2 regions of the Streptomyces sp. NPDC057474 genome follow, and region 2 is predicted to be linked to the other one. Evidence: riboswitches for the same ligand, from Rfam matches in the RefSeq annotation. Region 2 holds a riboswitch; the other holds the start of a gene.

Region 1 (14,937 bases), on a different contig from region 2:
GTGACGCCCTGCACCGCGCCCGAGGCGACCAGGGCCTCGACGTCCTCGGCGACCCGCCGCGGCTCGGCCCCGCCGTCGACCTCGATCAGCCGCAGCTCCCTGCCCAGCACTCCCCCGGCCTTGTTGACCTCCTCGGCGGCCAGCCGGGCGCACGCCCCGCAGGTGGGGCCGAAGATACCGGCGGGCCCCTGCATCGGGTACACGAGCGCCACGTTCAGGGTCGAGTCGTCGGCCGTGACCCACTCGGGGGTGTGGAGGCGGGGCGGTGGCCGATTCATGGCCTCATGATGGCGTGATCGTCATCGGCGCCCCAGGCGGTGCCACGGATCGAGACCGATTCGTAGGCCGGGGCCGAGGCCAGGTCATGACTTCGGGGTCGCGGGTGGATGTTCAGCGTGTCGTCCACTTCTCCTCGATCCGCCCGAACCGCCACACCAGCAGGGGGACCGCCCAGGTGACGAAGAACAGGCCGACGACGACATAGCCGATGGCGTCGAGGGCGAGGCCGTAGACCCACTCCCAGAACGTGCCGCGCAGATGCGCCTTCTCGGCGACGAGACCGAGCAGTTCGACCGTGCCGATGACGAGAGCGACGGCCACCGAGAGGCCGGTGATGCCTGCCCCAGTCCTCCCCGACCGGGACTTCACCCCCGTCCCCGGCACTGCGTCCCCACTCGGAATGGCAGTGCCAGAGCCTGGGCGGAAGCTGCCCGCCGCGACCAGCGCAGGGATACGCCGGAGACCCGGCGCACCCGCTACCGCCGGGTTCCATGGGCTGCGCGCTGCTGGAGCGACGGGTCTGAGCCCATGGTGAGGTTCTCGTCGGCCCAGAGATCCTTCAGGCCGAAGACGTGGCCGGCCTCATGAGTGGCCACACGCCGCGAAGGTCGATCTCACCCACACGACTGCTGGCCGGCTTGGAGCAGGTCAGGCGGTCCCGCCCCGGCGCGACCGGAACCACCACACGCCGCCGCCGAGCGCGAGGAGGACGGCGGCACCGATGCCGAGGGGCACAGCGAGGGAGACACCGTCGTCGCCGTCGCCGCTGTCCGCCGCGGGCTCCGCCGACGGCGTGGCGGTCTTGGCACTCGTCTCGGGTGAGGGCGAGGGGGACGCCGTGGTGGGTTCTTCCGAAGGGGTGGGGCTCACGACTTCGGCGCCGGGCGCGGCTGCCTTCAGGTCCAGGCGGGGTGCCGGGTGACCGTGGCCGTGGCCGTCCCCTTCGGATTCCTCCTCCAGCTCGATCCAGCGGTCCACCTTGCCGTCGCTGTACGACTGGAGGGTCTTGAAGACCAGCGACTTGGCGTCGGGCAACTGCCGTACGGTGACGACGTACTCGACGTCCTCCCCCACCGCGAGTTTCGCGCCCGACACGGTGTAGCCCCGGCTGGTGGGGGCGAACTTCCAGCCGTCCGGGCCCTCTTTGTAGGTGATGTCGGCGGGGACCATGCCCTCGGGCAGGATCACCTCCAGCTTGGTGATGCCGGCGGAGGAGGACTCCGACTCCGCGGAGAAGGTCAGTTCGACGTTCTGGTCGAGGGACCGGGCGCCCTCCGCCTCGACCTCCGCGTGGGCCGCGGCCGGTCCCGCGGTCGCGACGGCTACCGCGAACGCGGCTGCGGTGAGAACGCCGAGACGGCGCGAACTGCGTACCAAGGTCGGGCGGTGCACTGCGGACTCCCCTGTGCCGACGGCGTGAAGCTGAATTCAAGCGCAGGGCGGGACCTGTGGCCAAGGACGACCACCTGTACGAGCGGTTCCGGCCATCTGCCGTCTTCGCGAGTTCGCTCGTGTGCGGCGTGGGGGCGGTGGGGCGTGTGCCGTGGTGTGAGCTGTTCCACGGCGCCCGCGCGCCCCTCGTCTCGGCTTGTCAGCGCCCTTATGTGGGCACTACTGTCACCACGCCTTGGTGAACGGGAAATCCGGTGTCATGCCGGTGCGGCCCTCGCCACTGTGATCGGGAAGTCCGGCTCCAGTCCTCACGGACAGCCACTGGGTCCTTGTGACCCGGGAAGGCGGAGCACGGGCGGTGGTACCCGTAAGCCAGGAGACCGGCCAAGGCGCGTCAACCATCCACGAGGTGCTGGAGAGGGTCTGCTGAGCCATGCACATAGCCGAGGGTTTCCTTCCTCCGGCGCACGCGATCGCCTGGAGTGTCGCGTCCGCGCCGTTCGTCGTCCACGGAGTCCGAGCACTCACCCGTGAGGTCAAGGAGCATCCCGAGAGCACGCTGCTGCTCGGCGCTTCGGGGGCCTTCACCTTCGTCCTGTCCGCGCTGAAACTGCCGTCGGTCACCGGGAGTTGCTCCCACCCCACCGGCACCGGACTGGGCGCCATCCTGTTCCGGCCACCGATCATGGCGGTCCTTGGCACCATCACCCTGCTCTTCCAGGCCCTGCTGCTCGCGCACGGCGGCCTGACCACGCTCGGCGCCAACGTCTTCTCGATGGCGATCGTCGGCCCCTGGGCGGGTTACGGCATCTACCGGCTGCTGTGGCGGTTCGACGTACCGCTGATGGTCACGGTGTTCTTCGGCGCGTTCGTCGCCGACCTGGTCACCTACTGCGTCACCAGCGTGCAACTGGCGCTCGCGTTCCCCGACCCGAGCAGCGGCTTCCTGGGCGCGCTCGGCAAGTTCGGCTCCATCTTCGCCGTCACCCAGATCCCGCTCGCCGTGAGTGAGGGTCTCCTCACGGTGCTGGTGATGCGTCTGCTGGTGCAGTCGAGCAAGGGTGAACTGACCCGGCTCGGCGTGCTCCTGGCCGGCAGGCGCAACCGCACCGAGACCGAGACCGAGAGCGAGGCGGTGGCCCGATGAACCGGAACACGAAGATCAACGCCCTGCTGCTGCTCGTCGTGGCCGCGCTCGCCGTCCTGCCGCTGGCCCTCGGCCTCGGCGACCACAAGGAAGAGCCCTTCGCGGGCGCCGACGCCGAGGCGGAGACCGCGATCACGGAGCTCAAGCCGGACTACGAACCGTGGTTCTCCCCCCTGTACGAGCCGCCGTCCGGCGAGATCGAGTCGGCGCTGTTCGCCCTGCAGGCCGCGCTCGGCGCGGGCGTCCTCGCCTACTACTTCGGTATCCACCGGGGCCGGCGCCAAGGCGAGGCACGAGCCCGGGCACAGCTGAACGGGGCCGGGGACGCCACCACGGCCGAGGCGGCCGAGGCGGTTCCGGTGAGCGTGGCGGCGACCACCACGGCAACCGCGACGGCCTCGAAGGGCGCGACCGGCGACGAGGGCTCGTCCGGTGGTTCCGGGGAGTCCCCCGCCGGGCGGGTCTGAGCCCGCGTGCTGCCGATCGACGCGGCGGCGCACAGCAGTCGCTGGCGCCACCGCCATCCCGTGGACAAGGCCGTGCTCGGGCTCGGCCTCACCGTGCTCGCGATCTCCCTGCCGCCCTGGCCCGGCGCGGCCCTGGTCCTGCTGACCGCGCTCGCCGTGCTGCTGGGCCCGGCGGGCGTGCCCGGCCGCCGACTGTGGCGTGCCTACCGGGTGCCGTTGGGTTTCTGCGTGACCGGCGCGCTGCCGCTGCTCGTCCAGGTCGGTGGGCCCGGCGGGTTCGTGACCCTGGCCGAGGGCGGACCGGTCCGCGCCGGGGAGCTGCTGCTGCGCACCTCGGCCGCCTCCCTCGGCGTCCTCCTGTTCGCCTTCACCACGCCCATGTCGGATCTGCTGCCGCGCCTGGTGAAGGCCGGGGTGCCCGCACCGGTCGTGGACGTCGCGCTGGTCACGTACCGCATGAGCTTTCTGCTCCTGGACTCCGTGCGCCGGATCCGGGAGGCGCAGGCGGCCCGGCTGGGGCACACCACGCGGGCCGCCACCTGGCGTTCACTCGCCGGTCTTGGCGCCACCGCGTTCGTGCGGGCCTTCGACCGGGCGGCACGGCTGCAGACCGGGCTCGCCGGGCGGGGGTACGACGGCACCCTGCGCGTCCTGGTGCCCGAGGCCCGGATCTCCGCCCGCTTCACCGTGGCCGCCGTCGCCCTCCTCACGGCCGTGGCCACCCTCACCTTCGTACTGGATTCGTCCTGGAAAGGCCGCTGACATGAGCGAGCCCGTGCTGGTCGCCCTGCGGGGCGCGTCCTTCGCGTACGAGGACGGTCCGGCCGTGCTCAGCGATCTCGACTTCGAGGTGCACGAGGGGCGCGCGCTCGCCCTGCTGGGCCGCAACGGCAGCGGCAAGACCACGCTGATGCGGCTGCTCAGCGGCGGGCTGCGGCCCCGTACGGGCGAGTTGGCGGTCGAGGGGCAGCGGGTGACGTACGACCGGAGAGGCCTGACCCGGCTCCGTACGACGGTCCAGCTGGTCGTCCAGGACCCGGACGACCAGCTCTTCGCGGCGTCCGTCGCGCAGGACGTGTCGTTCGGCCCGCTGAACCTCGGGCTCCCCGACGCACAGGTGCGGGCCCGGGTGGACGAGGCGCTCGGCGCGCTCGGCATCGGCGCCCTCGCCGACCGGCCCACCCATCTGCTCTCCTACGGCCAGCGCAAGCGGACCGCCATCGCCGGCGCGGTCGCGATGCGGCCCCGGGTCCTGATCCTCGACGAACCGACCGCCGGGCTCGACCCCGACGGACAGGAACGGCTCCTCGCCACCCTGGACGAGCTGCGCCGGTCCGGCACCACCGTCGTGATGGCCACCCACGACGTCGACCTCGCCCTGCGCTGGGCCGACGACGCGGCGCTGCTCACTCCGTCCGGCGCGCGCACGGGCCCGGTGGCCGCGATGCTCGCCCGCACGGATCTCCTCCAGCAGGCGGGGCTACGGCTCCCCTGGGGCATAGCGGTCGCTCAACTGCTGCGCGAGCAGGGGCTGTTGACCAATGAGGAGCCCGGTCCACGCACGCCGGAGGAGCTGGCCGCCATGGCGAAGGCACGCGTCGCTCCCCCTGTACCGGCCGACGGCTGACACACCTGGGAGTCTTCGGCGAGGCCGCGTCAGATCCGCAGGCCGTAGGTACGGATCGCGGTGCCCGCGAAGACCTCTTGGTCTTCGGCCGGACTCAGTGCGGGCAGCAACGACTCTGCCACGTCGATGACTTCGACGTAGTCGGAGGCGAGCCGGCAGACGGGCCAGTCGGAGCCGTACATCAGCCGCTCGGGACCGAAGGTGTCCAGCACGGTGTCGGCGTACGGGACAAGGTCCGCGACGGACCAGGAGTTCCAGTCCGCCTCCGTGACCAGGCCGGAGAGCTTGCACACGGTGTTCGGCAGGGCGGCGAGCCGCCGTATCTCCCCCGCCCACGGCTCCAGTTCGCCGGAGGCGATGGGCGGCTTGCCCAAGTGGTCCAGGACGAAGGTGAGTTCGGGTAGCCGGGCCGCCGCCTCCACGGCGGCCGGGAGCTGGTGGGGTTTGACCAGGAGGTCGTAGACGAGTCCCGCTTCGGCGACTGCGGCCAGGCCACGCAGAACGTCCGGGCGTACCAGCCAGCGCGGGTCGGGTTCGCCCTGCACCTGGTGGCGGATGCCCACCAGATACTCGCCGCCGGGCCCTTCGCGCAGTTCGGCAAGGGTCTCGGCGGCGCCGGGCGACGTGAGGTCGGTCCAGCCGACGACCCCGGCGACCAGGTCGCTGCCGGCGGCCAGGGCCAGGAACTCGGGGGTCTCCTCGGGCACGGTGATCGTCTGTACCAGCACGCTGGCGGCGACGCCGACGAATCGTGCCGCCGCCTCCAGCTCTCGGAGGGTGAAGTCGCGCCGCAGCGGCGCGAGTTCGGGGCCGGTGATCCAGTTCTGGTCGCGGACGGAGAGGTCCCAGACGTGGTGGTGGGCGTCGACGATCAAGGGGTGAGCGTCCACGTCGGCCCCGGCTCCCACGGATTTCGTACCGCCCGCCGCCCCCGGGCCGTCCGCGCCGCTCACAGCTCCCACACCACGGGCAGGCCGGCGTCGGAGCCCTCCGCCGAGTAGTCGTGGACGACGTCGAGCAGGTCGGTCATGCGGGCCTGCCAGGCGATGTTGACCGGCAGTTTCTCCAGCTCGGCGATCATCGCCGCGTAGTCCTCGACCTCCAGCAGGTGGAAGAGGTCGGTGCCGCTGCGCCAGATCGTCCACTCGCTCACGCCTGCGGCGCGGATCGCGGTGGTCAGCTCTTCCGGGACCTCGCGGTGGGCCGCCTCGTACTCCTCGACGCGGTCGGCGCGGACCTTGGTGTGCAGGGCGACCCTCACGACGACTCCTTTTCTTCGAGAGGCACGGGGGCTTCCGGAGCGAGCAGGCCCCCCGCGCGCAGCTCGTCCCAGAGGGCGGCCGGTACGGGGTGCCGGGCCTGCTCCACGGTGTCGCGGACCTCGTCGGGTGAGCGGGCGCCGGTGAGGACGCTCGCGACGGCCGGGTGGCCGAGGGGGAAGCGGAGGGCGGCGGCGCGCAGGGGCACGCCGTGGCGTTCGGTGACCGTCTTCAGGCGCAGGGCCCGTTCGAGTACGGGTTCCGGGGCGGGCCCGTAGTTGTATGTGGCGCCCGGCTTCGGGTCGGTGAGCAGGCCGGAGTTGAAGACACCGCCGATGAGGACGCTCCGGCCACGGGCGGTGGCCTCGGGGAGCAGTTCGGCGAGGCCTTCCTGTTCCAGGAGGGTGTAGCGGCCGGCGAGGAGGACGACGTCGATGTCGGTCTCGCGCAGGAAGCGGGCCGGGAGCGCGGACTGGTTCATGCCGACGCCGATCGCTCCGACGACGCCTTCGCCGCGGAGTTGTTCGAGCGCCGGGTAGGCCTCGTCGAGGGCCTGTTCGGCGTGGTCGTCGGGGTCGTGGAGGAGGACGATGTCCACCCGGTCCAGGCCCAGTCGGTCCAGGCTGGCTTCGATGGAGCGGCGGACGCCGTCGGCGCTGAAGTCCCAGACACGGCGCAGGGTCGCGGGGACGGCGAAGCCGTTGGCCAGGTCGTCGGCCGCGCCGCCACCTTCGCCGTCCCCGCCGGCGGGCACCAGCAGACGTCCGACCTTGGTGGAGAGGGTGTACGTGTCCCGGGGGCGGTCGCGCAGGGCGGCGCCCAGGCGGCGTTCGGAGAGGCCGAGGCCGTAGTGGGGCGCCGTGTCGAAGGTGCGGATCCCGGCGTCCCAGGCGGCGTCGATCGCGGCGGCGGCCTCCTCGTCGGCCACCGGGCGGTAGAGGTTGCCGATGCCCGCGGCGCCGTATGCCAGCTCGGTGACGCGGACATCGGTGCGGCCGAGGGCCCTGGTCCTCATGAGCCCGCCGGGCGGAGCCGCAGCCCCTGCATGCCGCCGTCGACGGCGAGGGAGGTGCCGGTGACGGAGGCCGCGGCGGGACTCGCCAGGTAGACGATGGCGGCGGCCACCTCGTCGGCGGTGACCAGGCGTCCCATGGGCTGGCGGGCGTTGAGGGCGGCGCGCTCGGCGTCGGGGTCGTCGGCGGCGTCGAGGAGCCGGCCGACCCAGGGGGTGTCGGCGGTGCCGGGGTTGACGCAGTTGACGCGGATGCCCTCGCGGACGTGGTCGGCGGCCATGGCGAGGGTCAGCGAGAGGACCGCGCCCTTGCTGGCGGAGTACAGGGCGCGCTGCGGCAGGCCCGCGGTGGCGGCGATGGAGCAGGTGTTGACGATCGCCGCGTGGGAGGAGTGGCGCAGGTGGGGCAGGGCGGCCCGGCTGGTGCGCACCATGCCGAGGACGTTGACGTCGAGGACCCGCTGCCACTGGAGGTCGGGGTTGTCCTCGACGGTGCCCTGTGCGCCGATGCCCGCGTTGTTGACGAGGATGTCGAGGCCGCCGAGCCACTCGACGGCCTCCGCGACGGCGGCCCGTACGGAGGCGTCGTCGGTGACGTCGGCCTTGAGGCCGAGCAGCGGCGCCGACGCGCCGGAGGGGTCGAGGTCGAGGACGGCCACCGCGGCGCCCCGGGCGGCCAGCAGCCGGGCCGTGGCCAGGCCGATTCCGGACGCGCCTCCGGTGACGATCGCCCTGAGACCGGTCAGCTCACCTGTCGGCTCGGTCGGTTCACCTGTCGGCTCGGTCATGCGACTTCCTCCCGTCCAGCGAGGTCGGCGGCCCAGAACGTGCCGTCCGGGTAACGGTATTCGGTGAGCGACCCGGGGTGCATGGTGGCGGAGAAGCCCGGGGCCAGGGGAGCGACGTAGTGGCCCTCGCGCATCACCACGGGTTCGGTGAAGTGCTCGTGAAGGTGGTCGACGTACTCGATGACCCGGTCGTCGGTGGTGCCGGAGAGGGCCAGGTAGTCGAACATCGACAGATGCTGGACCAGTTCGCACAGGCCCACGCCGCCGGCGTGCGGGCAGACCGGGACCCCGAACTTTGCGGCGAGCAGCAGGATCGCCAGGTTCTCGTTGACTCCGCCGACGCGGGCCGCGTCGATCTGGAGGACGTCGATGGCTTCGGCCTGGAGGAGCTGCTTGAAGACGATGCGGTTCTGGACGTGTTCGCCGGTGGCGACCTTCACGGGGGCGACGCCCCGGCGGACGGCGGCGTGGCCGAGGACGTCGTCGGGGCTGGTGGGCTCCTCGATCCAGTACGGGTCGAAGTCGGCGAGGGCCCGGGTCCACTCGACGGCCTCGCCGATGTTCCAGCGCTGGTTGGCGTCGATGGCGATACGCACCCCGTCGCCGACGGCGGCGCGGGCGGTGCGCATCCGGCGGAGGTCGTCGGCGAGGTCGGCGCCGACCTTGAGCTTGATCTGGGTGAAGCCGTCGGCGACGGCCTGCTTCGCCAGCCGGGTGAGCTTCTCGTCGGAGTAGCCGAGCCAGCCCGGTGAGGTGGTGTAGCCGGGGTAGCCGCGTTCCAGCAGCGTCGCCTCGCGCTCCGCGAGTCCGGTCCGGCCTTCGCGCAGCAGCCGGAGGGCGTCCTCGGGGGTGAGGGCGTCGGCGATGTAGCGGAAGTCGACCTGGGAGACCAGCCACTCGGGGTCGGCGTGGGCGAGGAGCCGCCACAGGGGCTGTCCGGCGCGCTTGGCGGCCAGGTCCCACACGGCGTTGACGACGGCGCCGATGGCCATGTGCATCACGCCCTTCTCGGGGCCGAGCCAGCGCAGCTGGCTGTCGCCGATCAGGTCGCGGTTGACCGAGCCGGGGTCGGCGCACAGCTCCTGAACCGAGCGGCCCACGAGGTGGGGCCGCAGGGCTCCGATGGCGGCGACCTGGACGTCGTTGCCGCGGCCGATGGTGAAGGTGAAGCCGTGGCCTTCGAGGCCGTCCCCGGCGTCGGTGCGCAGCACGACGTAGGCGGCGGAGTAGTCGGGGTCCGGGTTCATGGCGTCCGACCCGTCCAGCTCCCGCGAGGTGGGGAAGCGGATGTCGTAGGTGTCGACCGCGGTGATCCGGGCGGGGGTTGCAGTCAAGGGGGTGCCTTTCACGCTTGGCCGAAGGTCTGGCGCTGGCCCCCGAGCCCGTCGATCTCTAGCTCGACGGTGTCACCGGGGCGGAGATAGGGGGTGCCGGGCAGGCCGAGGGCGACGCCCGCGGGCGTACCGGTGTTGATCACGTCACCGGGCTCCAGGACCATGTACCGGCTGAGGTACGCGACGATCTCGTGGACCGGGAAGATCATGTCGCGGGTGTGCCCGTGCTGGCGTTTGACGCCGTTGACGCTCAGGCGCAGCCCGAGGTCCTGCGGGTCGCCGGCCTCGTCGGCGGTGACCAGCCACGGGCCCATCGGGTTGAAGGTCTCGCAGGACTTGCCGAGGTCCCACTGCGAGGAGTACTCCAGCTGGAACTCGCGCTCGGAGACGTCATGGCTGACCACGTACCCGCCGATCACCTCGGCCGCCGCCTCGGGGCCCTCCAGATAGCGGGCCCGCCGTCCGATGACGACGCCCAGCTCGACCTCCCAGTCGGTCTTGACCGAGCCGCGCGGGATGAGCACCTCGTCGTACGGGCCGACGACCGTGCTCGGGTCCTTCATGAAGACCACGGGGCGGGGCGGAATCGCGGCGCCGGTCTCGGCGGCGTGGTCGCGGTAGTTCAGCCCGACGCAGATGACCTTGCCGGGGCGGGCGACGGGGGCGCCGATCCGCGGGCCGTCGGTGTCGAGCTCGGGCAGTGCGCCCGCCTCGACCGCCGCGCGGGCCCGGTCGACTCCCCCGGAAGCGAGGAAGGGGCCGTCGATGTCGGAGGCCACGGAGGACAGATCCAGCAGCCGGCCGTCGTCGGTACGGACGGCGGGCCGCTCCTCCCCCGGGGCGCCGACGCGTAGCAGTTTCACTGGGGCAGCTCCCTTGCCATGGGTTCGTTCATTCATCGGAGGAATGGCGCACCGTGACTTTAGGGGCAGTTCGGCGCCCTGACAACGTATTCCTCGGATGTATTTGGCTGACATGGAGCTGTTGCGCAGGTCACAGATCCGGAATATACGAATTCATCCCCACGATGATCGCCAAGCATCCCCCTCGATCGAGCACGCAATTCATTGAGAGACCTCTTGTCAACTCCGGCAATGCCGTCGTAACGTCCTCGACGTCCGAGATACATCGGAGGAATCGCACCACTGCATCGTGGCCGTTCAAACTCCGCTGCTCGTTCACCGGTTGACCCCCTGTCCCTCCCCTCCGACGGTCCACGCATGCCTGTACCGGAGGGCGGCCTCCCCGTCCTGGCTAAGGAGAACCCGGCCATGAAGCTCGCTCGCACCCGCTCCACCGCCGCAGCGGCCTGCGCCCTCGCGGCCCTCACGCTCCTCACCGCGTGCAACCGTGAGAGCTCCTCCGGGTCGGCCGGCTCGGGCGGTGACAAGCCCGCCATCGGTATCGACCTGCCGCGCTCCGACTCGGACTTCTGGAACTCCTACGCCGAGTACCTGAAGAAGGACGTCAAGTCCGAGGACATCAACGCGCTGCCGCTCAGCAACTCGCAGAACGACATCACCAAGCTCGTCGCCAACGTGCAGGTGTTCCAGAACACGGGCGCCAAGGCCGTCGTCATGGCCCCCCAGGACACCGGAGCCATCGCCTCCACCCTCGACACCCTCGCGTCGAAGAAGATCCCCGTGGTCAGCGTCGACACCCGGCCCGACAAGGGCGACGTCTACATGGTCGTACGTGCCGACAACCGGGCGTACGGCACCAAGGCCTGCGAGTTCCTCGGCGAGCAGCTGGGCGGCAAGGGCAAGGTCGCCGAGTTGCAGGGCGCGCTGGACTCGATCAACGGGCGGGACCGCTCCGAGGCGTTCGCGGAGTGCATGAAGACGAAGTTCCCGGACATCAAGGTGTTCGAGCTGCCCACCGACTGGAAGGGCGACGTGGCCTCGGCCAAGCTGCAGAGCCTGCTCGCCCAGCACCCCGACCTGAACGGCATCTACATGCAGGCCGGCGGTGTCTTCCTGCAGCCCACCCTGGCCCTCCTGGAGCAGAAGGGCCTGCTGAAGCCGGCCGGGGAGAAGGGCCACATCTCGATCATCTCCAACGACGGCATCCCGCAGGAGTTCGACGCGATCCGCAAGGGCCAGATCGACGCCACCATCTCCCAGCCCGCCGACCTCTACGCCAAGTACGCGCTGTACTACGCGCAGGCCGCGGCCGAGGGCAAGACCTTCGAGCCGGGCAAGACCGACCACGACTCCACGATCATCGAGATCCCGAACGGCCTGGAGGACCAGCTTCCGGCGCCGCTGGTGACCAAGGACAACGTGGACGACAAGACCCTGTGGGGCAACAACGTCGGCTAGCCGCGCAAGGGCCGACGCCAGGGCGGAGGGACGCGGCCCGTCCCTCCGCCCGCACCCCCTCGTATCCACCCCACGAAGGACGGTATCCACCATGGCGGACACCGCGACCGCCGCGGCGAACGGCGGCGGGAACCCCGCCGCCGGGAGCCTCGCCCCGGTGGCCGAGGCCACCGGCATCAGCAAGAGGTTCGGCGCCACCGTCGCGCTGCGCGACGCCCGTATCACCATCACCCCGGGCGAGTCGCACGCGCTGGTCGGCCGCAACGGCGCCGGCAAGTCGACGCTGGTGTCCATCCTCACCGGACTGCGGCACGCCGACACCGGCACCCTGCGCTTCTCCGGCGAGGCGGCGCCCGCCGTCGGGGACATCGACGCCTGGCGCTCCAAGGTCGCCTGCGTCTACCAGAAGTCCACGATCATCCAGGACCTGACCGTCGCCGAGAACCTCTTCCTGAACCGGCAGAGCGACGGCCCGCTGCGTCCCATCCGCTGGAAGCAACTGCGCGCGCGGGCCGAGGAGTTGCTCGCCGGATACGGCGTGGATGTGAAGGCCGACGCGCGGGCGAGGGATCTCACGGTCGAGCAGCGGCAGTTCGTCGAGATCGCGCGGGCGCTGTCGTTCGGCGCGCGCTTCATCATCCTCGACGAGCCGACCGCCAAACTCGACGCCCGCGGCATCAACCGGCTCTTCGACAAGCTCCGCGGCCTCCAGCGGCAGGGCGTCGCCTTCCTCTTCATCTCGCACCATCTGCAAGAGGTGTACGACCTCTGCACCACCGTCACGGTCTACCGCGACGCGGCCCACATCCTGACCGCGCCCGTCGCCGAACTCCGCCATCAGGCACTGGTGGAGGCGATGACCGGGGAGACCACCGTCACGGCGGCGGCAGCCGTCGAGAACCGCGCCCCGGTACGGGCCGACGCCCCCGAACTCCTGACGGTCGAGGGCCTCACCCTCCCCGGCGCCTGCCAGAACCTGTCGCTCACGGTGCGCGCGGGCGAGGTGGTCGGCCTGGCCGGCGCCGCGGCCAGCGGCAATGTACGGGTGGGCGAGACCATCGCAGGGTTGCACCGCCCCGAGGCGGGCACGGTCTCCGTCGGCGGGCGGCGCGTACGGGGCGGCAGTGTGCCGTCGGCGCTGGCCGTCGGTGTCGGGCTGGTCCCGGAGGACCGGCATCTGCAGGGCCTGGTCAACAACCGCAGCGTGGCGGAGAACGCGACGCTCACCGTCACCGACCAGCTCGGCCCGTACGGCACGGTGCTGCCCGCCCGGACCAGGACCTTCGCCCAGCGCATGATCCTGGACCTCGACATCAAGACCCCCGGCGGGTCCACCCCCGTGTCGGCCCTCTCGGGCGGCAACCAGCAGAAGGTCGTCGTCGCCCGCGCCCTGGCCACCGACCCCCATGTGCTGGTCGCCATCCGCCCCACCAACGGGGTGGACGTCAAGTCCAAGGAGTTCCTGCTGCGCCGGATCCGGCAGATCGCCGACGGCGGGAAGGCCGCGCTGATCGTCTCCGACGAGCTGGACGACCTGAAGGTGTGCGACCGGCTCGTGGTGATGTTCCACGGGCGGGCGGTCGCCGAGTTCGACCGCGGCTGGAAGGACGAGCAGGTGGTCGCCGCCATGGAGGGCGTGGCCGACCGGGCCGAAGCAGCCGACACCGCCGCCACCTCCTCCGACCCCGCCGCCGCCGCCGCCGACACAACCTCGGACACCACCGAAGAGCACGGAAGGTAGTCATGTCCGCCACCACTGATGTCACCGACCCCGCCACGAGCGTGGCACGGGAGACCACCGGGGACACCCGCCGCGGGCTCGGCCTCGGTCGCTTCCGTGAACTGTCCCTGGTCCCGGCGATCCTCGTCCTGGGCCTGATCGGGTTCATCGTCTCGCCGGCCTTCCTGACCGCCGACAACCTCATCGGTGTGGCGCAGCAGTCCACCGAGCTGAGCCTGCTGGTCCTGGCCACCGCGCTGATCCTGATCTGCGGCCGGATGGACCTGTCCCTGGAGTCCACGATCGGCGTGGCGCCCGTCATCGCCGTCTGGCTGGTCCTGCCGACCAGCGGCGCCCGGTTCACGGGCCTCGGGCTGCTGCCCGAGTGGACGGCCATACCGCTCTGTCTGCTGGTGGGTGTGGTGATCGGGGCCGTCAACGGGTTCCTGATCCTGAAGCTGCGCCTCAACGGCTTCATCGTCACCCTCGGCATGCTGACCATGCTGCGCGGTCTCCAGGTCGCCCTCTCGGAGGGCCAGTCCATCGTGGAGCTGCCGTCCTCCTTCACCTACCTCGGCAAGGCGTCGTGGCTGGGTGTGCCGGCCGCGATCTGGATCTGTGTGGTGCTGTTCGCCCTCGGCGGCAGCGCGCTGGCCTGGCTGCGGCACGGGCGGGCGCTGTACGCGATCGGCGGCAACGCGGAGGCGGCCCGCACCGCCGGTATCCGGGTGGACCGGATCGTCTGGGCAGTGCTCATCCTCGGCAGTGTGCTGGCCGCGTTCGCCGGCATCCTCTACAGCGGTCACTACGGCTCGATCTCCGCCACCCAGGGCAGCGGCTGGATCTTCCAGGTCTTCGCCGCGACCGTCATCGGCGGGGTGAGCCTCAACGGCGGCAAGGGCTCGGTGTTCGGCGCGCTCACCGGTGTGCTGACGCTGCAACTCGTCGTGAACGTCATGACGTTGGCGGGTGTGCCGCCGCTGTGGAACCAGTTCCTCAACGGCGCGATCATCATCGTCGCGCTGATCATCTCCCGCTTCGCCTCGGGCGAGAAGCAGGAGTAGTGCCGGTAGCGCCGGTACAGGGAGGCACCTCGTGGCACTGACGGACGAGGCGATGGACAAGATCAAGGCGATGATCGTGGCCGGCGAGCTGGCACCGGGCTCCCGCCTCCCCAAGGAGGAGGTCCTCGCCGCCCAGCTCGGCCTGTCCCGCAGTTCGCTGCGGGAGGCGGTACGGGCGCTGACGGCGATGCGGATCCTGGTCACCAGGCAGGGCGACGGCACGTACGTGTCCAGCCTGGAGCCGCATCTCCTGCTGGAGTCGCTCTCCTTCGCCTCGGACGTCTCCCAGGGCCAGACGGCCCTGCAGCTGCTCCAGGTACGGCGGCTGCTCGAACCCCAGGCGACCGGGGCGGCCGCCGCCCTGCTCACCGCCGACGACCTCGACGAACTGGGCGCCATCCTGGAGCGGTCGCGGGCCGCCGCCACGGTCGAGGAGTTCGTCGGCCACGACATCGCCTTCCATCTGCGGATCGTGGAGGCGGTCGGCAACCCGGTGCTGTCCATGCTGTTGCGGGTGCTCTCCACCC
Region 2 (14,937 bases):
CGTTCTCGCGCATCTTGCGGATCAGTACGTCGAGGCCGCGCGCGGAGAGGACGCGGTCGCGGGCGAGGACGTCGAGGTCGCCGGTGCGGGGGTCCTGCGGGAGATAGCCGACCTCGCCGGAGCGGGTGATGGTGCCGCCGGCCGGGATGCCCTCGCCGGCCAGGCACTTGGTGAGGGTCGTCTTGCCGGCGCCGTTGCGGCCGACCAGGCCGATGCGGTCGCCCTTGGCGATGCGGAAGGTGGCGGACTCGATGAGGACGCGGGCACCGGCGCGCAGCTCGACGGCGGAGGCGGAGATCACGGACAGACTCCAGGGCGGATTGGGGTGGCGGGTGGGCGGCTGAGGACGTTCCCGCCGTCTAATGCGCGAGGAGAATGGCCATGAGCCGATTCTAACTGGGGGCAGCAAGCGGTTTTCCGCCCGTAAGACAAGGGATCACGTGGTCTCGGTCACCGGCGGGCCGGACCCCGGTCCGGCCCGTTCGCTCGGCAGGGCTTTGTCAGCGGTGGGTGCAAAACTGAGCAGCGGGTCGTATTCCGGACGACGGAGAGGTTGTGATCGGTATGGCAGGCAGGAGCGACGGACGTCCGAGCGTCTATCCGACGCTGCTGTACGCGGACGCCAAGGCCGCCATCAGGCAGCTCACGGAGGCGCTGGGCTTCACCGAGCTCTCGGTGTACGAGGGTGAGGACGGGGTGGTCCAGCACGCCGAGCTGACGCAGGGCAACGGCGCGGTGATGGTCGGCTCCAAGGGCAGCGGCAGCGTCTTCGACGGCGCGATGAAGGGTGCGGGGCCCACCGGGGTGTACATCGTCGTGGACGACGTGGACGCCCACCACCGGCGGGCCGTGGAGCACGGCGTGGAGATCCTGACGCCCCCGACGGACCAGGACTACGGCTCGCGGGACTACATGGCCCGCGACGCCGAGGGCAATGTGTGGAGCTTCGGCACGTACGCCCCCGAGATAGGCGGTTGACGCCGCGCGACCGGCCCGTCGCGCGTGGCTGAGCGCCGCCTGCCCCTCGTGGCCCGGCGCCGTCGGCCGCGTCTCCGAGGTCAGCTGCCTCCGGTGTGCACCTGGAAGGCGGCGCGGCGGACGGCCTTGGCGAGGGCCGGGTCGGGGTGGGCGGCCGCGAGGGCGACCAGGACCTGGACGGTGCGGGGGTGGCCGACCGCGCGGACCTCGGCGAGCAGCGCGGGGACCGTGGGCTGCACCGCGGACTCCAGATGCCGTACGAGGAGCGGGGCCTCGCCGTGGTCGGCGACGGCGGCGGCGGTGTCCACCCAGAGCCAGGTGGACTCCTCGCGGGTGAGAACCTCGTGGGCGTCCTCGGGGTCGGCGCCGTCGTGCTCGGCGAGCCAGAGCAGGGCGTAGGGGCGCAGCGGGGTCTCGTCGGCGACCGTGCGGACGTCCGGCTCGGCGGGGGCGCCGACGACGCGCAGTGCCTCGAAGGCGAGGCCCCGGATGAGGGCGTCCTCGCCGCGGGCGGCGTCGATGAGCTCGGTGACGGCGCCGCCGACGGGGCGGGCGGCGAGCCAGGCGCGGTACTCGGCGCGGGCCGCGTTCGGGCGGAGCTGGGCGCAGCCTCTGAGCATGTCCTCGGCGGAGACCTCGATGTTCCCGGCGGGGCTCTGCGCGGCGACGCAGATCTGCTCCAGCTTGACCCAGACCGCCCAGCTGCCGAGCGGGGTGAGGGTGGCCTGGGCGGCGCCGTAGGTGAGGGCGCCGACGGATGCGAGGGCGCGCAGGGACCAGTCGAGCAGCGGCGCGAGGGGGGTGTCCTCGGCGCCGGGCTCCGGGCTCGGCTCGGAATCAGCGGGTGCGGCGCGAAGCGCCTCGTCAGAAGGGTGGTGGGCGACGGGTGGGACGTAGGGGACCTCGCAGCGCTCGGTGCGCAGTTCGGTGACCCGCTGTTCCAGGAGGTCGAGGAGCTGTTCCACGGGGACGGGCCCGGCGGAGAGCTGGAGGAAGGAGAGCACCTGGGGCATGGCCGAGACGACCTCGGCGACCGCCGCGGGCTCTCGGTCCTCGGGCTCGGGGTAGGCGATGGACCAGGCGTCGAAGAACGCGACCCAGCCGCGCAGTACGGCGCTGTCGTCGCGGTTCCAGGCGCGCAGCCGCCAGCCGGGGCGCGCGGTGTCGCCGTGCACCTCGACGAGGCCGGCCAGTCGGGCCGTGTCCCAGTCGTGGCGGACCTGATCCGGGGTCAGCCCCAGGTCGTCGGCGGCCCGTTCGGCGGTCGCGGCGGAGAGGGTGCCCTTGCCGTCGGGGCTCGCGCTCTCACGGCCGGGGCGCAGGGCGGCATCGGCCCAGTGGGCGACGCGGGCCGCGTCCGCCAGGACGGCGCGGGCCATGCGGGCGAGTTCCACGGGCGGCGGTGTGCCCTCCGGGGGCCGGGGAGCCGGTCGGCGGCGCTGGGTCACTGCTGCTCGGGGAGCGGCGGCCAGGGTTCGCGGGCCGACGAGTCGGAGCCTGGAGTCGCGCGGGTTACGGGACGTCACGGGGGCAGTCTTCCGGTTGACGGTCCGAAAACCCAAACGGAATGTCACAGCGGGCGACAGGGGTGGCCAACGCACGGGTTCCCCAAGGGGTCGACACCGATGGTGATCGCCTTGGTACAGCACTAAACGGAATGCGGCGTACCTCTCTGTGACGGACGGGTTCCACGGCCCTTTACGACGATGTGCCCAGTGGCCGCGTGCGGACCGTCGGCGGCCTGCGACTCCCTACATCAGTGGTGTGAGGAAGCGGCGGAGCGCTTCTTCGTAGGCCTTGGGGTCGGCGTTCCACATGGCGCCGTGCGGGGCGTGGCGGACCGTGCGGAGGGTGACCCGGTCGGGGCGGCGGGCGGCGAGGCGGCGGGAGGGGTCCCAGGGGGCGACGGTGTCGTCGGGGCCGTGGAAGATCAGGGTCGGTGTCCTGAGCCCCGGTGGGACGGCGTCCTGGTCGACGGGGGTGGCGCGCAGTCCCGTGCGGCCCTGGGCGGCGCGGACCGCGAGGGGCAGCAGGGCGCCGGGGGTGCGGCGGGCGGCGGCGAGAGCGCGCAGGGTGGCCGTCCAGTCGAGGACCGGCGAGTCGAGGACGAGTCCGGCGACGCGGTCGCGCAACGCGGAGTGCGTGGCGGCGCGCAGGGCCATGGTGGCGCCGGTGGACCAGCCGTGCAGGACGACCCGCTCGGCGCCGAACCGGACGGCGTACCGGATGGCGGCGTCCACGTCGCGCCACTCGGTCTCGCCGAGGTGGTTCAGGCCGTCCGGGGAGCGGGGTGCGCCCTGGTCGCCGCGGTAGGCGAGGGCGAGCACCGGGAAGTGGTGGCGGTGCAGGAACTCCATGACGTTCATGGTGTGTTCGCGGGTCGCGCCGAGGCCGTGCACGGCGATCACCCAGGTGCCCCGGTCCGCGGGCACGAACCACGCGGGCAGCGTGCCGAGTTCGCCGGGCACGTCGACGTCGTCGTGGTCAAGGCCGAGCGCGGTCCGCGGGTCTCCGATGTGGAGGTTGGGGGTGAGCCACACCCTGGCGCCCGGCTTGAGGGTGCCGTGGGTGACGCGCTCCAGGCGGCGTACGACGGCGTCGGGGGCGTGCGGAGCGCCGTTCAGGACGTTGCCGACGACCGCGTGGGAGCCGTTTCCGGTGAGGCCGTAGGTGCCGGGGCGCTGTGAGGCGAAGGCGCGGGTCAGTGCGATGCGGCCGGCGGCGGTGGCGTGCACGGTCAGACGGGGTTCCGTGGGCAGCGGTTCGCCCGGCGGCGCCTTCAGTGCGACGTCGCTCGCCAGGCGGCCCGCGGCGACACTGACCGCGCCGGCCGCGAACGCGACCCCGACGGCCGCGACTGCTGCTTTGACTGCACCCACGGGTCCAGTGTCCTGGCGGACCCCGTCAGGGGCCAGTGGGCGTGGGTCCGGGGGTGACCGGGGCGGGGCGGAACGGGGTCACGAGGCAGGCCCTGGTGACCGAAGGGGCATGTGTGAGACCGGCACCGCCGGACAGACCCGATTCGGCTGAGCGCCGTCGCGGCGGAGAGAGGTGACCGGCGGAAGGAGAGACAGCCGACTGGAGGCGGGGACGGCCGGGGCGGGAGCTGAGGAGAGGTGGTGGACGCTCCGGACGACAGACGACAGGTGGACCGCCGGAGGCGGAGGAGCGGTGGACGGTCTGGGCGGCAGGGGGCGGGTAGGCAGCCGGGGCAGAGGAGGGGCGGACCGCATGGAGAAGCAGGGGCAAGGAGCCGGCCGGAGGCAGGGGAAGGGGCGGACCGCTTGGAGAAGCAAGGGCAAGAAGCCGGCCGGAGGCAGAGGAAGGACGGACCGCCTAGGGAAGCAAGGGCAAGAAGCCGGCCGGAGGCAGGGGAAGGGGCGGACCGCCTGGAGAAGCAAGGGCAAGAAGCCGGCCGGAGGCAGAGGAAGGACGGACCGCCTAGGGAAGCAAGGGCAAGAAGCCGGCCGGAGGCAGAGGAAGGGGACGGTAGGTGGTCCGAGGGGCTGTTCCGCCGCTGAACTCTGCTTCCGCCGCGGGCGATCAGCCGCGACGTGTCTGTCCGGCGGTGCCGGTCGTCCCGCGCCGTCGGAAGTCCGCTACCCAGGCTGGCCGTACCCCCGGAGGCGGTCCCCCGCTTCGTTCACCTGTTCGCGGGTGAGTAGGTTCGGGGAGAGACCCGGGACCGAGGAGGCCGTCAGCCAGACCTGGCACATCCATTCGAGTTGGGTCGTGCGGTCGTATGCCTCGGAGAGGGTGTTTCCGTATGTGATCGTGCCGTGGTTCTGGAGGAGACAAGCGGTGCGCTCCGTCAAAGCGCGGAGCATGTTCTCGGCCAACTCCGGGGTGCCGTAGGTCGCATACGGGGCGACCCGGACGGGTCCGCCGAGGGCCGCGGACATGTAGTGGATCAGCGGCAGCTCGCTCACGAGGGTGGAGACGGCCGTCGCGTGGACGGCGTGGGTGTGGACGACGGCGCGGGCGTCGGTGGTGGTGTGGATCGCCAGGTGCATGGGGAGCTCGCTCGTCGGCCGGAGCGTGCCGAGAACCTGTCGGCCGGAGAGGTCGACGCCCGTCACGTCGTCCGGAGTCAGGCGGTCGTACGGCACTCCCGTCGGTGTGACCAGGACGGTGTCCCCGACGCGCACGGACACATTGCCGGAGGTGCCGACGACCAGACCGTCGGCCACCGTCCGGCGGGCCGTGGCGACGAGCTCGTCCCACGCGCGCGCCACGTCGTCCGGCACACCCCGCCGCCGTATGTTTCGCGAACCCGGTGAATCCCCACCCGCGTCCCGCTCGTCCCGGGTGTCGCTCCGCTGCTCAGCCATGCCGTGATCCTGCCAGGCGGACCACACCGACGGGTCCCGGCCGGGGCACTGTAGGGCCGGACGCGGACCTTCGGAAGAGCCCATATGCGTACACATCACCCGGTGTCGGCGATTGGCCGATGATCGACCGGGATTCGGCGATCTTCCAGTAGCCTCCGGGTGTTTTGTCGCACAAGTTGCCATTCCGGGGGGAACCATGGCCCGTGCTCTCAAGTCGTCCCGTCGCCGCAACCGCGTATTCGCCGCCTCCGTCGCGGCGCTCGCCCTAGGGGGGACCGCTCTCACCGAGATCCCCGTCTCGGCCGCCGCCAAGCCCAAGGGTCACGACGTCTCCTCGCACCAGAAGAAGGTGAACTGGTCGAGCGCGAAGTCGAAGGGCGCCAGGTTCGTCTACGTCAAGGCGACCGAGTCCACCACCTACCGCAACCCGTACTTCGCCCAGCAGTACGAAGGCTCGCGCGACGCGGGCCTGATCCGTGGCGCGTACCACTTCGCGGTGCCCCACAAGTCGTCGGGGAAGGCCCAGGCCCGCTACTTCGTCAACAACGGTGGCGGCTGGCGCGCGGACGGCTGGACGCTGCCGCCGGCGCTCGACATCGAGTACAACCCGTACGACAAGAAGAAGAAGTGCTACGGCCTGAGCAACAGCAAGATGGTCGGCTGGATCAAGTCGTTCAGCAACGAGGTCAAGCGCCTCACGGGCCGTCGGCCGGTGATCTACACGACCACCCACTGGTGGAAGACCTGCACGGGCAACAGCACGGCCTTCGGCGGGAACCACGCGCTGTGGCTGGCCCGGTACAACTCCGCGGGGGCGGGTGAGCTTCCCGCGGGGTGGAAGTTCTGGACGATGTGGCAGCACGACAACGGGAGCGGGAGCCTGCCGGGTGACCAGAATCTCTTCAACGGGTCGATGAGCCGGCTGAAGCAGTTCGCCGAGGGGTGAAGGGGTAACGGACCTCGGCATTCCGTCTCAGTTCGAACGCCGGGCCGCCGCTCCTCCGAGCTCGAAGCATGGGTCGCCACACAAGCGGAGCGGTGGCACCTCATTCACTACATCCCTACGCCCATCTCAGTTCATCTTCCGTTCACCCAGGTTGCCTACGGTCCACGTGCCACTGACGTCCAAAAGAAGCCCGGGTAAATGGAAAACTTCTCGCTGATCCTCGCGATCGTGGTGATCACCGCGCTCGCGTTCGATTTTACGAACGGTTTCCACGACACCGCCAACGCGATGGCCACCACCATCTCGACCGGCGCCATGAAGCCCAAGGTCGCGGTGGCCATGTCCGCCGTGCTCAACCTTGTCGGCGCGTTCCTTTCCATAGAGGTCGCCAACACCATCTCCAAGGGGCTCGTCGACGAGTCCGGCATACAGCCAGAGGTCATATTCGCGGCGCTCGTGGGCGCCATCCTCTGGAACCTGCTGACCTGGCTCGTCGGGCTCCCCTCCAGTTCCTCGCACGCCCTGATGGGCGGCCTCATCGGTGCCACCATCGCCTCGGCCGGCGCCGGCGCGGTGCACGGCGACGTGCTCGTCACCAAGGTGCTGATCCCCGCCGTCGCGGCCCCGCTGGTCGCCGGCGTCGCGGCGATGTTCGCCACCCGGCTGACGTACAGGCTCGGTGAGCACACGAGCGAGAAGGCCTCCGGCAAGGGGTACCGCGCCGGTCAGATCGCCTCCGCGGGCCTGGTCTCGCTGGCCCACGGCACGAACGACGCCCAGAAGACGATGGGCATCATCACCCTGGCCCTGGTCGCCGGCGGCGCCCTCGCGCCCGACTCCGACCCGCCGGTGTGGGTCATCGTCACCGCCGGTACGGCCATCGCGCTCGGCACCTATCTGGGCGGCTGGCGCATCATCCGCACGATGGGCAAGGGCCTGACCGACCTCCAGCCGCAGCAGGGCTTCGCCGCCCAGACCAGCGCGGCCACGGTCATCCTGGCCTCCTCGCACCTCGGCTTCTCGCTCTCCACCACGCACTCGGTCTCCGGTGCCGTGATGGGCGCGGGCCTCGGCCGCAAGGGCGGTGTGGTCCGCTGGTCCACCGCGACCCGGATGTTCGTCGCCTGGGGCCTGACCCTGCCGGCCGCCGCTCTGGTCGCCGCGCTCGCCGAGTGGGTGACGTCCTTCGGCAGCTGGGGCACGGCCGTCGTCGCGGTCTTCCTCATCGCCTCCAGCGCCGCGATCTGGGTCGTCTCGCGCCGCGAGGTGGTCGACCACACCAATGTGAACGACACCGAGGAGCCGCCCGGCGTGGTGACCACCGCGATGGCCGCCGTGACGCCGCCGCCGGCCGGCACCGTGACCGAGGACCTCACGGCGACCATCCCGGCCCCCGCGGCCCCGGCCGCCGTCGAGACCACGGCCCCGGCGAACTCGTCCACGCCGACGCCCGCCGTCTGAGCCCCGCGACCCCCTGAGGAAGATCACCACCATGCACATCGACTGGGCAGCTCTCGGCTCCGTCTTCGGAGTCAGCCTCGTGGTCACCGTGGCCCTCGTCGGCCTCTTCACCCTGGGCATCGTCGGCCTGTCCAAGCGGGAGACCGCGACCGCCGCCGGCAACTCACCGGCACCGGCCACGACAGCGGCGTACACGTGCTTCGCGGCCTGCGCGACGGCGGTGGGGTACGGGATCTACCTGATCATGGCCTGAGGCCCCGTCCACCCCTCTCACCTCGCACGACACACCACAACGAACCCCTCGTACCGTTTGACCAGGTATAGGGGGTTTGTCTATTTTCCACAGCAAACTGTGACCCTCGTCGAACGACTGCACCCTCAAGTCGTACGCCATGCAGCGACAGGAGTGGGCGGAGGCGCTCATCCGGGTGGAGAGCGCCCGTGTCGACGGCGAGATACGACTCGTGTCGACCCGCCTGCTGCTGGGCACGTTCTGCGCGAGCGTGCTGCTGCCGAGCATCGCGGTGGCGACCGGGTCGTGCCCACCACTCAGTTCGGGGCCACGCCACCACTCACCACGGCGATCACCGGCGCGATCGGCGCCGCACTGCTCACCTCGCTCGCCGCGGGGCTCGGCAAGGTACTGCGCGCCCGCGCCGACGCTTCGCGACCCAGCGGTCTCAGTGCCGCTCCGGCCCCCGCGGCCGAGCCCCGGCCAGAGCCCGGTCCAGGACCCTCAGCCGCTCCGTGACCGGAGTCAGCCCCCACCACAAACCCGCTCCCGCGGCGATGAGGGCGGTCACCACCAGCCAGACGACGCCTCGCACCTCCGTCCCCGGCACCAGCAGGGCGGCGAGCGCGCCCACTCCGACGGCCAGCACTCCGGCCACCATGCTGAAGAGCACCAGGGGGGCCGCGGCGGACAACAGCGTCCGCCGGTCCCTCGATGTCCTCGCATGCGCCGAGGCGGACCCCTTGGCCCGATCTTCCATCGCGTGCACCTCCCGTCCCCCGGAGGGTTCTTCAAGAACCGTCCGCTCCCGGGTCCACAAGCCCCGCCAGAAAACCACACCACGCGGCGTGACGGAAGGAGAGCACAGCGTTCTGATGCAAGTTTGAGTCACGCACCAGTACGTGACTCTCTCTGATCGACGCTTCCACGCAGACAGCGGCCTCGCCCGCTCCACCTCCCAAGTCGGCGCACCGACACGGCGTCCTCACCGCGACGACCCGAGCGCCGGGTCCAACCGCCGCGCGGGCGCGGAGGAGGGCCGGCCACACCAGGTTCGTCTCCCCGCGACGAAACACCCGACGCCGCTCGTCGGCGCTCAGCTTTCGTACTGCCGTCCCCTTGAGTGCTCCCAGCTCGGGCGTCAGGAAAGAGCACGGAAAGAGCACGGAAAGAGCCTATTAGGGCATCTGACGATATTTCAGCGATGTGGGGCTCAGCACACCGCTCCACCGCAGGTCAACAGCAAGTTGACGGTTCTTCCAGGTGCGTGGTGGACTGCCGGGGCCATGTACGACGGCAGGAGAGGAAGCCGGTGCGAGTCCGGCGCGGTCCCGCCACTGTCACCGGGGAAGAACCTTCCCGGGAGCCAGGAACTCTCGCCGTCGGTCTCGTCGAACCAGGGCGTGGACACCCTGAGTGAGGACATATCGCCATGCGCGGCTGCCCATCGGGGCTCAGCACCCGGTCCCTGCCCGACCTCGTGATCGGCTGAACCGATGCGTGCCGATCGCGTCTTCGCGTACGGTGCCGCCGCCGGGCTCCTCGGTGACCTGCTCCTGGGCGATCCTCGCCGGGGGCATCCGGTCGCCGCGTTCGGTCGGGCCGCCGGTGCCGTGGAGCGGGTGTTGTGGCGGGACCACCGCGGGTGGGGCGCTCTGCACACCGCGGTGTGCGCGGGTGGCGCCGTAGCGCTGGGAGCCGTGGCGGCGGCCGCCGTACGGCCATCGCGTGCCGCCTCCGTCGGATTGACCGCCGCCGCCACCTGGGCCGTCGTCGGGGGGACCTCGCTCGGGCGGGAGGCCCGGGCGATCGGGCGGTCCCTCGATGCGGGCGATGTCGAGGGCGCGCGGGACCGCTTGCCTCATCTGTGCGGGCGGGATCCTCAGGCGCTCGACTCGGACGGGATCGCGCGGGCCGTCGTGGAGTCCGTCGCCGAGAACACGTCGGACGCGGTGGTGGGGGCGCTCGTGTGGGGGGCCGTGGGGGGTGTGCCCGGGCTGGTGGGGTTCCGGGCCGTCAACACGTTGGACGCCATGGTCGGGCATCGGTCGCAACGGTATCGGCGGTACGGGTGGGCCTCCGCGCGGCTGGACGACGTGGCGGGGTGGCCGGGAGCTCGGCTGACCGCGGTGTTGGCCGCGGCAGCCGGTGGGGATGCCCGGGGGGCTGTCCGGGCTTGGCGGGCCGATGCGGGGAGGCATCCGAGTCCCAACGCGGGGCCTGTGGAGGCGTCGTTCGCGGGGGCGCTCGGAGTGCGGTTGGGGGGCACGTTGTCGTACGGGGGGCGGGTTGAGCATCGGCCTGTGCTGAACGGGGAGGGGCGGACCGTCGTCGTGGGGGACATCGAGCGGGCTGTTCGGTTGTCTCGGCGGGTCGGGTGGCTGGCCCTTGGGGTGAGTGCGGGTGCGGCGGTGCTGCGGGGCCGGGTTTCGCGGCGCCCGGCACACCAGGTGAGGAGTCAGGGATGAGTGGCGGGCTGTTGGTCGCCGGGACCACCTCCGATGCCGGTAAGAGCGTTGTCACCGCCGGGATCTGTCGGTGGCTCGTGCGGCAGGGGGTCAAGGTCGCGCCGTTCAAGGCGCAGAACATGTCGCTCAATTCCTTCGTGACGAAGGAAGGCGCTGAGATCGGGCGGGCTCAGGCCATGCAGGCTCAGGCCTGTCGCGTCGAGCCGAGTGCGCTCATGAACCCCGTTCTGCTGAAGCCCGGGGGTGAGCGGAGCAGTCAGGTGGTGCTGCTGGGGAAGCCCGTGGGTGAGATGAGTGCGCGCGGGTATCACGGCGGGCGGCAACAGCGGCTGCTCGGGACCGTGTTGGAGTGTCTCGCCGAGTTGCGGGGCACATATGACGCGGTGATCTGTGAGGGGGCCGGTTCGCCCGCCGAGATCAATCTTCGGCGCACCGACATCGTCAACATGGGGATAGCCCGGAATGCCGGGCTTCCCGTCCTCGTCGTCGGCGACATCGATCGCGGTGGGGTCTTCGCGTCCTTCTTCGGGACCGTCGCGCTGCTCTCGCCCGAGGATCAGGCCCTCGTCGCCGGCTTCCTCGTCAACAAGTTCCGGGGGGACGTCTCCCTGCTGGAGCCGGGGCTCGACATGTTGCACGGGCTCACCGGGCGGCGGACGTACGGTGTGCTGCCCTTCCGGCACGGACTCGGGATCGACGAGGAGGACGGGCTTCGGGTCTCGCTGCGGGGGACGGTCCGGGAGTCGAATGTCGCGCCGCCCGTCGGGGAGGACGTGCTGCGGGTCGCCGTGTGCGCGGTTCCGCTGATGTCCAACTTCACCGATGTCGACGCGCTCGCCACCGAACCCGGTGTCGTCGTGCGGTTCGTGGACCGGGCCGAGGAACTGGCCGACGCCGACCTCGTCGTCGTTCCGGGGACCCGGGGCACGGTCCGGGCGCTGGAGTGGCTGCGGGAGCGGGGGCTCGCCGACGCCATCGCGCGACGCGCCGCGGAGGGGCGGCCGGTCCTCGGCATCTGCGGGGGGTTCCAGATGCTCGGGGAACACATCGAGGACGAGGTCGAGAGTCGGCGGGGGCATGTGGACGGGCTCGGAATCCTGCCCGTGCGCGTGCGGTTCGCTCGCGAGAAGACGCTCACGCGCCCCGTCGGGGAGGCCCTCGGGGAGCGGGTCGAGGGGTACGAGATTCATCACGGGGTCGCTGAAGTCATGGGCGGGGATGCGTTCATCTCCGATGACAACGGACACAGCCTGGACGGGTGCCGGGTCGGGCAGACCTGGGGCACGCACTGGCACGGGTCGCTGGAGTCGGACGGGTTCCGGCGGGCCTTTCTGCGCGAGGTGGCGGCCGCGTCGGGGCGCCGTTTCGTGCCGGCCGCCGACACGTCGTTCGCCGCGCTGCGCGAGGAGCAGCTGGACCGGCTCGGCGATCTGATCGAGGAACACGCGGACACCGACGCGCTCTGGCGGCTCATCGAGTCGGGCACGCCGGCTGGACTGCCTTTCGTGCCGCCCGGAGCGCCCGGAGCACCGGAAGCGCCCGGAGCACCGAAAGCGCCCGCATGAGCGCGTCACACGCACGACATGAGCGAGCGGCTACGGGCCATCTGCCCGGGCCGGAGGGTGACTTGGAGGGCGACGAGAAGTGAGTGTTCCATTTCCGTTCACGGCCGTCGTCGGCCAGGACGACCTGCGGCTGGCGCTGCTGCTGAACGCGGTGTCGCCGGCGGTCGGCGGTGTGCTGGTGCGCGGTGAGAAGGGGACCGCGAAGAGCACCGCCGTGCGGGCGCTCGCGGCGCTGCTGCCGGAGGTGGAGGTCGTCGCCGGGTGCCGGTTCTCGTGCGATCCCGCGAAGCCGGACCCCGCGTGTCCGGACGGGCCGCACGAGCCGGCGTTCGAGACACGGCCGTCCCGCATGGTCGAGCTGCCCGTCGGCGCCTCCGAGGACCGGCTCGTCGGCGCGCTCGACATCGAGCGGGCGCTGTCCGAGGGCGTGAAGGCGTTCGAGCCGGGGCTGCTCGCGGACGCGCACCGGGGGATCCTCTACGTCGACGAGGTGAACCTGCTCCACGACCACCTCGTCGATCTACTGCTCGACGCGGCCGCGATGGGCGCCTCGTACGTGGAACGCGAGGGCGTCTCCGTACGGCATGCCGCGCGGTTCCTGCTCGTCGGGACGATGAACCCCGAAGAGGGCGAGCTGCGGCCGCAGTTGCTCGACCGGTTCGGGCTGACCGTCGAGGTCGCGGCCTCGCGCGAGCCGGACCAGCGGGTGGAGGTCGTACGGCGGCGGCTCGCCTACGACGACGACCCGGCGGGTTTCGTGGCCCGTTGGGCGGACGAGGAGGCCGACGTACGGCAACGCATCGTCGCCGCACGGGAGTTGCTGCCGTCCGTGGTACTGGGCGACGGGGCGCTGCGGCAGATCGCGGCGACCTGTGCGGCCTTCGAGGTGGACGGTATGCGGGCCGACATCGTGATGGCCCGGACGGCGACCGCGCTGGCCGCGTGGGCGGGGCGGACCGAGGTACTCGCGGACGATGTGCGCCGGGCGGCGCTGCTCGCGCTGCCGCACCGGCGGCGGCGGAACCCGTTCGACGCGCCGGGGCTCGACGAGGACAAGCTCGACGAGACGCTGGAGGAGTTCGCGGATTCAGCGGATCCGTCGGATTCAGCCGATCCGTCGGATTCAGCGGATTCATCGGAGGACGAGGATCCGGATCCCGGTCCGGACGGGCCCGGTGGCGGGGGGCAGCCGCCTTCCTCGGAGCCCGACGGGCCGCAGGGCAGCGACTCCGGGGCACAGTCCGAGACCGGGGAGGGCGTGCCGGCGCAGGCCCCGGCCGCCGGGGAGCGGTCCGCCGTACGGGCCGCCGAACCCTTTCGTACGAAGGTGCTGAGCGTGCCGGGGCTCGGGGAGGGCGCCGCCGGGCGGCGTTCGCGGGCGCGGACCGAGCACGGACGTACGACCGGGGCGCGCAGGCCGCGCGGCACGCTGACCAAGCTGCATCTGGCGGCGACCGTGCAGGCCGCCGCGCCGCATCAGCGGACGCGGGGGCGGTCCGGGCCGGGGCTGGTCGTACGCCGTGACGATCTGCGGCAGGCGACCCGGGAGGGGCGTGAGGGGAACCTCGTGCTCTTCGTGGTCGACGCCTCCGGGTCGATGGCGGCGCGGCAGCGGATGAGTGCCGTGAAGGGCGCTGTGCTCTCGCTGCTCCTCGACGCCTATCAGCGGCGGGACAAGGTGGGGCTGGTGACCTTCCGGGGGTCGGCCGCCGACCTGGCGCTGCCGCCGACCTCGTCCGTGGACGCGGCGGCGACCCGGCTGGAGTCGCTGCCGACGGGTGGGCGGACGCCGCTCGCGGCCGGGCTGCTCAAGGCCCACGACGTGCTGCGGGTGGAGCGGCTGCGGGACCCCGCGCGCCGGCCGCTGGTCGTGGTGGTGACCGACGGTCGGGCGACCGGCGGGCCGGAGCCCGTCGCTCTCGCCGGGCGTGCGGCGCGACTGTTCGCGGCCGAGGGCACCGCGTCCGTGGTCGTCGACTGCGAGTCGGGTCATGTCCGGCTGGGGCTCGCCGGGCAGCTCGCGGGTGAACTGGGCGGCACGGCGGTGACGTTGGACGAGCTGCGGGCGGACTCCATCGCCGGGCTGGTACGGGATGTGCAGGGGACGCGCGGAACGCACGGAACGCAGGGACCACAGAAAACACCGAGGAGGGCCGCGTAGATGCCGCAAGGACAGCCAAGTGTCGTGCCGGACGACGGACTGACGACTCGTCAGCGCAGGAATCGCCCGCTGGTCTTCGTGCACACGGGTATCGGCAAGGGCAAGTCCACCGCCGCGTTCGGGCTCGCGCTGCGCGCCTGGAACCAGGGGTGGCCGATCGGGGTGTTCCAGTTCGTCAAGTCGGCGAAGTGGAAGGTCGGTGAGGAGAACGCGCTGCGCGTGCTCGGGGCGTCCGGTGAGGGCGGGTCCGTCGACTGGCACAAGATGGGCGAGGGCTGGTCGTGGGTGCAGCGCGACGGGCAGATGGACAACGAGGACAAGGCCCGCGAGGGCTGGGAGCAGGTCAAGCGGGACCTGGCGGCCGAGACGTACAAGCTGTATGTGCTGGACGAGTTCGCGTACCCCCTGCACTGGGAGTGGATCGACACCGACGAGGTGATCGACGTGTTGCGGGACCGGCCGGGGACCCAGCATGTCGTGATCACCGGGCGGAACGCGCCCGAGAAGCTCGTCGACTTCGCGGATCTCGTGACCGACATGTCGAAGGTCAAGCACCCCATGGACGCGGGCCAGAAGGGCCAGCGGGGCATCGAGTGGTGACGCCGTGACCTCCTCCTCCCCCGCCTCCGCCTCCGCCTCCTCATCCACCGCCTCCCTGTCCTCCGTCCCCCGGCTGGTCATCGCCGCGCCCTCCTCGCGCAGCGGCAAGACCACCGTGGCCACGGGGTTGATGGCCGCGCTCACCGAGCGGGGGCTCGCCGTGTCCCCGCACAAGGTGGGGCCGGACTACATCGA

The links. Region 2 has a riboswitch for cobalamin ahead of ACFU53_RS21590 (cobalamin biosynthesis protein). Riboswitches for the same ligand answer to the same signal wherever they lie in the genome.
Region 1: it holds a riboswitch for cobalamin, as region 2 does, so the genes downstream of both, ACFU53_RS10465 (energy-coupling factor ABC transporter permease) here and ACFU53_RS21590 (cobalamin biosynthesis protein) in region 2, are expected to answer to the same signal.

Annotation. Positions count from the first base shown of each region.
Region 1 covers NZ_JBHVDX010000026.1:24,535-39,471, forward strand. The annotation lists gene ACFU53_RS10450 (substrate-binding domain-containing protein) at 1-278, opposite strand, end outside; partial or broken gene ACFU53_RS10455 (HoxN/HupN/NixA family nickel/cobalt transporter) at 391-615, opposite strand; gene ACFU53_RS10460 (DUF1775 domain-containing protein) at 928-1,671, opposite strand; cobalamin riboswitch at 1,869-2,075, shown strand; gene ACFU53_RS10465 (energy-coupling factor ABC transporter permease) at 2,105-2,818, shown strand; gene ACFU53_RS10470 (energy-coupling factor ABC transporter substrate-binding protein) at 2,815-3,285, shown strand; gene cbiQ (cobalt ECF transporter T component CbiQ) at 3,292-4,047, shown strand; gene ACFU53_RS10480 (energy-coupling factor ABC transporter ATP-binding protein) at 4,049-4,912, shown strand; gene ACFU53_RS10485 (amidohydrolase family protein) at 4,942-5,802, opposite strand; gene ACFU53_RS10490 (L-rhamnose mutarotase) at 5,862-6,173, opposite strand; gene ACFU53_RS10495 (aldo/keto reductase) at 6,170-7,186, opposite strand; gene ACFU53_RS10500 (SDR family NAD(P)-dependent oxidoreductase) at 7,183-7,971, opposite strand; gene ACFU53_RS10505 (L-fuconate dehydratase) at 7,968-9,305, opposite strand; gene ACFU53_RS10510 (fumarylacetoacetate hydrolase family protein) at 9,317-10,168, opposite strand; gene ACFU53_RS10515 (sugar ABC transporter substrate-binding protein) at 10,577-11,626, shown strand; gene ACFU53_RS10520 (sugar ABC transporter ATP-binding protein) at 11,718-13,367, shown strand; gene ACFU53_RS10525 (ABC transporter permease) at 13,370-14,410, shown strand; gene ACFU53_RS10530 (FadR/GntR family transcriptional regulator) at 14,442-14,937, shown strand, end outside.
Region 2 covers NZ_JBHVDX010000073.1:22,490-37,426, forward strand. The annotation lists gene ACFU53_RS21540 (ABC-F family ATP-binding cassette domain-containing protein) at 1-301, opposite strand, end outside; gene ACFU53_RS21545 (VOC family protein) at 556-978, shown strand; gene ACFU53_RS21550 (hypothetical protein) at 1,059-2,504, opposite strand; gene ACFU53_RS21555 (alpha/beta hydrolase) at 2,730-3,857, opposite strand; gene ACFU53_RS21560 (class II aldolase/adducin family protein) at 4,578-5,309, opposite strand; gene ACFU53_RS21565 (lysozyme) at 5,506-6,255, shown strand; gene ACFU53_RS21570 (anion permease) at 6,454-7,716, shown strand; gene ACFU53_RS21575 (hypothetical protein) at 7,748-7,969, shown strand; gene ACFU53_RS21580 (hypothetical protein) at 8,397-8,708, opposite strand; gene ACFU53_RS21585 (DUF397 domain-containing protein) at 8,740-9,114, opposite strand; cobalamin riboswitch at 9,183-9,347, shown strand; gene ACFU53_RS21590 (cobalamin biosynthesis protein) at 9,445-10,416, shown strand; gene ACFU53_RS21595 (cobyric acid synthase) at 10,413-11,981, shown strand; gene ACFU53_RS21600 (putative cobaltochelatase) at 12,061-14,142, shown strand; gene cobO (cob(I)yrinic acid a,c-diamide adenosyltransferase) at 14,143-14,742, shown strand; gene ACFU53_RS21610 (cobyrinate a,c-diamide synthase) at 14,747-14,937, shown strand, end outside.